DNA from 2 places in the Aliisedimentitalea scapharcae genome. Region 1 is predicted to be linked to the other one. Evidence: riboswitches for the same ligand, from Rfam matches in the RefSeq annotation. Region 1 holds a riboswitch; the other holds the start of a gene.

Region 1 (4,349 bases):
GCCAGAATGTCCTGTGCGGATCGAATTTCCTTGATCCGGGCCTTGGGGAAGTTGACCAGAACGGCCTGCACTAGCGGGTGTTCTTCAGCTTCTGCGCGCAATGCGTTTTCGGCGGCGTCTTCGCGTTCGCGAATGGTGTCACCACCGCCCTGATTGACCACGATGACAGCCCAGCGGTTTCCAGTCCATCGTTGCAACTGTGCCCCGAGCCTTTGTGACAGATCAGCAGGGGCATCTTCGGTAGGTTGAAATTCTACGCGGCCGGGCTGGTACGAGGCCAAACGCACATAGCTTTCGACTTGGGCCAGCAATACGCCATCTCGATGTTTGCGGATCAATTCGATGACATGTTCGAAGGTGGGATAGCGGGCCAGAGCCAAGGCCGGATCGCCCGCCAATTCCGCCATGGGTGCGCCCGATCCGGAAGCACCAGGTGTAACACTGCTTGCGGCGGGTCCGCCGGCCGGCAGGTTGCCCATAGCAGACTGGGAGGAATATCCGCCATTGCCCCCAGGTGCAGCCATGCCGCCACCTGGATTCGGGGGGGGCGGAGGCGTGTCCTGCAGTCGGCGGATCAGCTCTTCGGGGCTGGGCAGGTCGGCCACATGGGTCAGGCGGATCACTGCCATTTCAGCTGCCATCATGGCGTTAGGCGCAGCGGCGACTTCCTCTAGGGCCTTGAGCAGCATCTGCCACATCCGTGTAAGAACCCGCATGGGCAGAGCTTCGGCCATCTGGCCGCCCCGGGCGCGTTCGTCGGGAGAGATCGTGGGATCTTCGGCGGCATCTGGGGTGATTTTGACCACAGACACCCAATGGGTGATTTCGGCCAGATCCCGCAGCACTGCCAACGGGTCGGCCCCTTCGGCGTATTGCGACCCCAGTTCAGTAAGCGCCCCGGCAGCATCGCCGCGTAGGATCATATCCATCAGGTCCAACACCCGGCCCCGGTCGGCCAGCCCCAGCATGGCCCGGACCTGATCGGCAGAGGTTTCGCCAGCTCCATGTGAAATGGCCTGATCCAGAAGCGATGTCGCGTCTCGGGCCGAACCTTCGGCGGCCCGCGTGATCAACGCCAACGCATCTTCTGCGATCTCGGCGTTTTCTGCGGCGGCTATCTTGCGCATCAGGGCGATCATGTCTTCGGGTTCGATGCGACGCAGGTCGAACCGCTGACACCGCGAGAGCACCGTGACGGGGACTTTGCGGATTTCGGTGGTGGCAAAGATGAACTTCACATGCGCAGGGGGCTCTTCCAGCGTCTTGAGCAGCGCGTTGAACGCACTGGTCGACAGCATGTGAACTTCGTCGATAATATAGATTTTGTAGCGAGCCGAGGCCGCGCGATACCGCACCGAGTCGATGATCTCACGGATGTCGCCCACACCGGTGCGGCTGGCAGCGTCCATTTCCATGACGTCGACATGGCGTCCTTCCATGATCGCCGTGCAATGTTCGCATTGTCCGCAGGGTTCGGTTGTCGGGCCGCCGGTCCCATCGGGACCGATACAGTTCATTCCCTTGGCGATGATCCGTGCTGTCGTGGTTTTGCCGGTGCCCCGGATCCCGGTCATGATGAATGCCTGGGCAATCCGGTCCGCAGCAAAGGCATTCTTGAGTGTGCGCACCATCGCGCTTTGTCCGACCAGGTCGGCAAAGGTTTCAGGGCGGTATTTGCGGGCCAGCACTTGGTACTGGCTGGCGGTGTGATCAGTCATGCAATGCTCGCGCCGGGATTCGTGAGGTCAGGGTCGCCGCTCAGGGTACGGCGGTAGGCCCGTGACGTCCACCGGTCATAGGGGCCAAATGCCCGGTCTGCCGATTTCTCTTTGGGATCTCGCAAAGCTGCTGCACTATTGGCTCCCAAGGAGGCGATAGCAGGCTTGAGGCGACACATGCAGGCACAGGACAGTCAAGACGGTTCCCCGGATGCTGGCCACACAGGGCTGGTCATCCATGCGATTTCGGTCGCAGATGGGATTCTTGCGATCACCCAGCTGCCAGGGGCTTCGGGGTGTTACCAGACCGATATGAACCATATTCGTGAATGGAGACCGGGCCTGGTGATTTCAATGACCACTTATACGGAAATGGAGGCGGTCGGGGCGTCGGCCCTGGGGCAGGACGTGCAGCGTGCAGCCAGCCGCTGGGCGCATCTTCCGGTCGAAGATTTCGGTGCGCCGGGCCCCGGTTTTCTGGCCCGCTGGCCCGAGATCAGCCATATGGCCCGCAAGGCGCTGGTCGGTGGGGGGCGCGTGCTGGTGCATTGCAAGGGTGGGTGTGGCCGGTCCGGCATGGTTGCGCTGCGGTTGATGATTGAATCGGGAGAGGTCCCGGCCCATGCACTGGCCCGGCTGCGCGCAGTGCGCCCGTGTGCGGTGGAAACCACCGAGCAAATGAATTGGGCGTATGGGGAGCGCAGGTTGCCCCACGCTCCGACCTGACAGGCGTCAGGGAACCGCCACCGAGAGAGCGGGCGTTGCGGGTTGAGCCGGTCGGGTTCGCGCCTGAAGCATGGCGCAGGGTGTATGCGCCGCACCGGGGGAGGCCATCGCACCGGTCATGTCAAACAATGCATCGGCAATGCGATCAAGCGTGGCGTTCGCGGTATCGCCCGAGACCCCGCAAAACAACCGGATCTGGTCCTGTGTCGCCACAAAACGCGCCGTACAGACACGATCGCAGCCCTGGACATCCGCAGATCCGTCGATTTCAAAATCAGGCGATGTGGCTGCTCCGGCGCGATGTACCGCCTGGGTCAGTCGTTTGACGATCCGCGCAGCTGCCGGACAAGGGCGTCCGGTGTGCTGGCACAAGGTTGCAGCATAAGAATACGTTTTGTCAGTCCAGATCATAGCGCCCTCCGCGCAGTTGAACGGGTGGACCTGACAGGTGTTGCGATGTGGTATTGGCGCGTTGTGCCATCATCGAACCCTGCCCAGACACCCCGTCCAGGTACAAGTTTCAGTTCCGATGGCAGGTCTCCTGACTTGCGGGTCAAAACTTCCCCGATCCTTCCCACGCCGGATCTGGCGCAGTGGTGATCATTCGGGGTCGCTCGCCGCCTACAGTTGCGGGGGCAGTCGTGGACTGGGCCCTTTTCGGGGCCGCACCACATTCCCTTTTCATCCCGGCCACGTGAGCAACGCGGGAACCATCGGGTTCATCGCTAATGCCTGCGACCCCGCAGCGTCAAGCGGATTCGAAGTGGCACATCTGGTCTGGGAGGCGGCGCAGGATATCCGAATCGCGTTGGACCCGTGCCAATTGCCAGCCACCCTGCATCAGCAAATACAGGTTCTCGGCTGATCGGTGCGCCTGTTCGGGGGATTGTCCCAGACGCAGGGCGTGTTGTTCGACCTCGGTAATCCAGCCCTGAAACAGATGTGCTGCGTGGGTGTGAAAATCTTCGTTTTCCGGCCCTTCGAACAGGGTTGCAGAGACCGGGCAACCGCTCCACTTTCCGGCGCTATCAAACAATTTGGCGAGCTTGTGACACAGAGTCGTGGCCCCCGCTGCAAATGTATCCGCAGGGTCAAAACTGCTGGCGATCAACCGCAACATCTGGTCGGATGCCCAGGTGGCCGATGCCAACGCTAAGTCGGCCTTGCCGTTGGGAAAGTGGTGATACAGCGATCCTTTGGGTGCCTTTGCTTCGACCAGCAATTCATTCAATCCAACGCCATGATAGCCCCTGTTGCGGAACAGATTGGCCGCAGCTCGGATCAGGCGATCCTTGGTCGATAGCGGTTTTGGCGGCGTAACGTCAGTCATGGTGCCAGCTTGACAGAACTGGACCGATTGGTCCAGAGAGTGAATAGACCAAACGGTCTAGTTCGAAAGCGGGGTGGAAGATGCGAGATTTGCAACCTGATGTCACGGAACAAGATGTCAGTTTTGATGCCGGTTCAAAACGCCTGCACGGCACCTTGTTCCGCCCCAAGGGCGATCCTGTTGCCGCCGTTGTCCTGAACCCGGCGACCGGCGCACCGCATGGCTTTTATCGACATTTTGCCCGTTGGTTGGTTACGGACCGCAATATGGCCTGTCTGACATATGATTACTCGGATTTTGGGGCTTCGGCTACGCGGCACCCGCGAGATTCGGATGCGACGATGTCCGATTGGGCGTTGGTTGATCAACCCGCGGCGCGGAATGCCATGCGCGATCTGCTGCCTGGCGTGCCAATTTGGGTGGTGGGACATTCACTGGGGGCGATGCTGATGCCTTTGCAAGACGGGCTTGAGGATGTGCAGCGCATGATCGGTGTCGCCAGCGGCCTGGTGCGCCACACGGACCACCCCTGGCCTTATCAGCTGTTTGCCCGGTTGTTCTGGTTTGGACATGCG
Region 2 (4,349 bases), 610 kb from region 1:
CGACGTTGTTCCGGGGTATCGATCATGAACAACCCGCCCAGGCTCCAATGGGCCTGACCACCCATGAAATGTGCCGGTTCCTGATCCAGCAAAATGACGGTTTTGCCGCGGTCACCCAATTCGACCGCGGCGGCCAATCCGGCCAATCCCGCGCCAACTATGATGACATCGGCGCTGTTGATTTGACCGTTTTGATGGGGCACGCGCTGCTCCTTTGGCATATCTGCCGGATCAGCCTAGCCGTGTCGCGGCCACTCAGGCAACCTGTGCGGGCGGTTCGTGCCGTTTGGTCACCCGGCGGCATCACCCATAACGCTGGGCAAATCGGCGCAGGATTTCGCCCGGCACCGTCACCTCGGCGGCGTGGCATTGGGTGATCAGTTCATCCGCCTGTTCGGGCGGGAAATAGCCGTGACCGGAATAGATCCGGATGCGCTGTTCAAAATCGGCGGCATCGGCTTCGGGGTGGAACTGGGTGGCATAGACGTTTTCGCCAAACCGCACCATCTGGAACGGGCAGGGGGCCGAGGCCACCAGATGCACACAGCCCGGCGGCAGCGCCTGCACCGCTTCCTTGTGGCCGACAAAGGCTTCGAACGCGACGGGTAACCCCGTTGTGAGCGGATCGTTTTGCGCGTCCTTGGTCAGGGTGCAATCGGATGGGCCGACCGGTTCGCCGTATTGTGCCTTGGACACGTCGCCGCCCAGATGCGCGGCCAGAATGCCCAGACCGTAACAGCAGCCCATGAATGGGTGATCCAATGCGGTGATCTGCGGCATCAGCCCCAGCACGGTCTCTTCGATCCGCGCATCCATCGGGGATTTTTTCGCGGGATCGTCGCTGACACAGCCTGGGCCGCCGCCGACAATCACACCGGCGTAATCGCGCACATCCAGCCCAGCGGGCAACTCTTCGCAATCCAATCGCACCCGGTGACAGCGTTCAGCCGTCAGGCCGGATCGGTTCAGGATAGAGGCAAACTCCGCATCGGCGGCGTCGGTTTCGGGGCGCAATTGCAGGATCAGAAATGGCTTCATGGCCGTTGGTTTAGGCCAACCGGGTATTCATGCACAAGGGTGCGCAGGGCCCCCGCGACATTTCACCGGCGCAGCAGATAGATATCCATGATCCAGCCGTGATCGGCGCGCGCCTGTGCGCGGGTGTCGATGATCGTCTGACAGACCTCGGACAAGGGGCCAGACAGGGTGATCTCTTCGGGCATTCCGGCAAAACCTGACCACCAGATCTGAACGCCGTCCTGATCAAGGGTCTGGAAGGAACAGGTCCCGTCCAGCATCACCACAACGGTATCTGCCCCCTCAGGCCAGCCGTGATCGCGCAATTGACGGCCTGTGGTGATCACAACAGGTCCATTGATTTCGTTCAGCGGGATCGCGTGCCCGGCGGTCAGCGCCTGGATCGACGTGATGCCGGGGATGACCGATATGGTGAACGCGGCCCGGGTCAGCAACCGGTCGGCGATTCGCATGGTGCTGTCATAGAGCGACGGGTCGCCCCAGACCAGAAACCCCACCTTGCCACCGGTATCCGGCAGGTTGGCGGTGATGTTCTGCCACCAGATTTCGGCAATGGCATCATGCCAATCATCGACCCGCCGGCGATAATCGGTGGTGGCCTCGTTTCGGATGGGCAGGTCGAATTCGATGATCTGCGGACCAGCGCCCCGGATCGCCCGGTCACAGATCTGACGCCGCAAACCAGCCAGATCATCCTTGCCCGCGCCCTTGTTGGGGATCAGGATCAGATCCTGCGCGTTCAGCGCGTCCACCGCCTGCAACGTCAGATGCTGGGGGTTGCCGGTGCCGATTCCGATCAGGGTGAGTTCGATCATCTGTCAGAGCCCTTGCCAAAACAATCATGTGCCAAAAACAAACACGGCCCCGTAATGGGGCCGCGTCCGTGTGTGTGCAAGCTGAATTACGCCGCGTTATAGAGGCGCGGCGTCACCAGACCGGATCCATTCAGGCCACGCATGGTCTTGGCCGCGGCCAGCACGGCCAGATCGGCGACGGGTTCAATCAAAACGACCAACATATAGGCCCCACCAAAGGTCAGCACTGATGTCATGGTTTCCGCGCCAAAGCCCTGACCGTAAAAGGCCCAGAAACCAACCCAGGCCACAACGCCGCCCTGATAGGCGGTGCTCAGCGCCAGGGCCTGTGTGTATTTCAGATCAACATAGGCTGTACCGGGCGCGATCATGCGGTTTGCCACGGCTTTCAGCGCGAACAGCGGCACCAACAGGGTGGTGACGTTGATGAAATACTGGGGCAGGTCGGTAGGCGCAAAGAACATGCCCTGCAACAGCAGCGCCATCGCCAGACCCACCGCAGCAGGGGCTGCGCCCAGGATCAGGAACAAGGTCGACCCGAGGATAAAGTGGACCTCGGACACGCCGACGGGGAAATGTGGCAGCACCTGAAAGAAGGTGAAGGCCGCAGCGGTCGCCATGACCGAGCGCACCGCCAGAGATATGGCACCGGATACGCCAAAGGCAGACGCGGCTTCCTTGACCATATAGGTGGCGGCACCGGCTGCAGTTGCGTAGGACAGCGTGATTTTGGCACCGTTTACGATGCCTGGTTCGATATGCATAATGTGTCTCCCTGCCGTCTCACCCGACGGCCGAAAAGTTCAGGACCAGACCGGGACCATCCCGGACCGCTGACGGCAGGTCTCCTGACTCGCGGGTCATAGTTTGCCCCGACCTTCCCGACGCCCTTTGGGGCGATCAGTGGTCTTTGGCGGGGCACACTCTCCGCTCACAGTTGCGGGGGCAGTCACGGATTTGGCGCCTTTTGGCTACACCACACCGTGTTCCCTTTTAATCCCTTGGTCTTGGACCGCTGGGAACCGTCAATGGCCTTTGTTTTCATAAGGAATCGCAGTCTGTCAAGCGTCACTTACGCGTCCGCAACAGCCAAGGCTCCATACAGGATCAAAACCGGCGCCTTGGTATCCAGCTGCGCCAAATGAGCGGGCAGATCACCCAATGTGTGATGCGACAGGGCCTGGTCCGGCGTCGAAACACCGGTGGCCAACAAACAGGCAGTGTCGGCGGACAACCCACGCTCCAGCAGCTGTTCGGCAAGGGCGGCAAAGGTGCGTTTGCCCATATAGACCACGGTTGTTGCTTCGCCATCGGCCAGCGCCGCCCAGTTCAGTTTTTCGGGCAATTCGCCAGTAACATCGTGGCCGGTGACATATTGCAGGCGCCGTGCCGTCAACCGACGGGTCAGCGGGATGCCCGCCGCCGCTGCTGCGGCCGACGCGGCTGTGACACCGGGGATGATTTCGTATTCGATCCCGGCTGCGCGCAGGGCGGTCAACTCTTCTTCGAGCCGTCCGAAAATTCCGCAATCCCCGGATTTCAACCGCACAACCCGCGCGCCGGTGGACGCATAGTCCACCAAAAGCTGGCTGACGTGGTCCTGCTTGGGGGACGGGCGGCCCGCGCGTTTGCCAACGCCGACCAGATCGGCGTCCTCGCGCGCATGGCTCAGGATCGGGCCGGAACTCAGGTCGTCAAACAGAACCGCATCGGCCTGTTGCAGAGATTTGACCGCCTTGACGGTCAACAGGTCGGGATCGCCCGGCCCGGAGGAGACAAAACTGACAAAGCCGCTCATCGTCACGCTTCTCCAGTGATGAGGTGAAAGAAAGTGCCCGTGACATTGCCTTTGATCGACCCGGTTTCTGGCACCGGGTTGCCATCGGCGTCAAATACCTGTGCCAGCGGGGCGTCGGGTTCGTCCAGGATTGTGGAATAGTGGAATTCATGCCCACGCAGGGCGCGACCTGCGTCAAACCCAGGCATTCCTGCACCCAGAACCGCCCGGCGATACCCCAGATGGAACTTGCGTTTTTCATAGGATGTGACCAGGCCCAGCAGACCGGCCATCTGATGGCGCACACCCTGTTTGTCGATCAGCGCCTCGCCCAAGGCCATGTATCCACCGCATTCGCCATGCACCGGTTTGGTCTGCGCATGTTTGCACAGACCAGCACGGAAATTCGCAGCTGCGGCCAAGGTGCCGCCGTGCAATTCGGGGTATCCGCCGGGCAACCAGACCAGATCCGCATCGGTCGCCGGGGCCTCATTGGCCAGCGGTGAAAACGGCAGGATTTCTGCCCCCGCATCACGCCAGCCTTTCAGAAGGTGCGGATAGGTAAAGGAAAACGCCGCATCCCGTGCCAATGCAATGCGCTGGGCAGGGGGCTTTGGCAGACCGTTTGTTGCGGGCTCGACCGGCCCAGCCATGGCGGCGGCCTTGATCGCGTCGAGATCGACGTTGTCCCGCAGGAAAGTGGCGTAGCCTGCAATCGC

The links. Region 1 has a riboswitch for cobalamin ahead of QEZ52_RS04060 (hypothetical protein). Riboswitches for the same ligand answer to the same signal wherever they lie in the genome.
Region 2: another riboswitch for cobalamin. It lies ahead of QEZ52_RS06955 (energy-coupling factor ABC transporter permease); the one in region 1 lies ahead of QEZ52_RS04060 (hypothetical protein).

Annotation. Positions count from the first base shown of each region.
Region 1 is NZ_CP123584.1:865,504-869,852, forward strand. It holds gene QEZ52_RS04050 (DNA polymerase III subunit gamma/tau) at 1-1,718, opposite strand, end outside; gene QEZ52_RS04055 (protein-tyrosine phosphatase family protein) at 1,896-2,444, shown strand; gene QEZ52_RS04060 (hypothetical protein) at 2,451-2,855, opposite strand; cobalamin riboswitch at 2,958-3,174, opposite strand; gene QEZ52_RS04065 (TetR/AcrR family transcriptional regulator) at 3,193-3,774, opposite strand; gene QEZ52_RS04070 (alpha/beta fold hydrolase) at 3,855-4,349, shown strand, end outside.
Region 2 is NZ_CP123584.1:1,479,554-1,483,902, forward strand. It holds gene QEZ52_RS06940 (FAD-binding dehydrogenase) at 1-203, opposite strand, end outside; gene QEZ52_RS06945 (glutamine amidotransferase) at 304-1,038, opposite strand; gene cobF (precorrin-6A synthase (deacetylating)) at 1,101-1,853, opposite strand; gene QEZ52_RS06955 (energy-coupling factor ABC transporter permease) at 1,940-2,617, opposite strand; cobalamin riboswitch at 2,674-2,895, opposite strand; gene cobA (uroporphyrinogen-III C-methyltransferase) at 2,926-3,651, opposite strand; gene QEZ52_RS06965 (cobyrinate a,c-diamide synthase) at 3,654-4,349, opposite strand, start outside.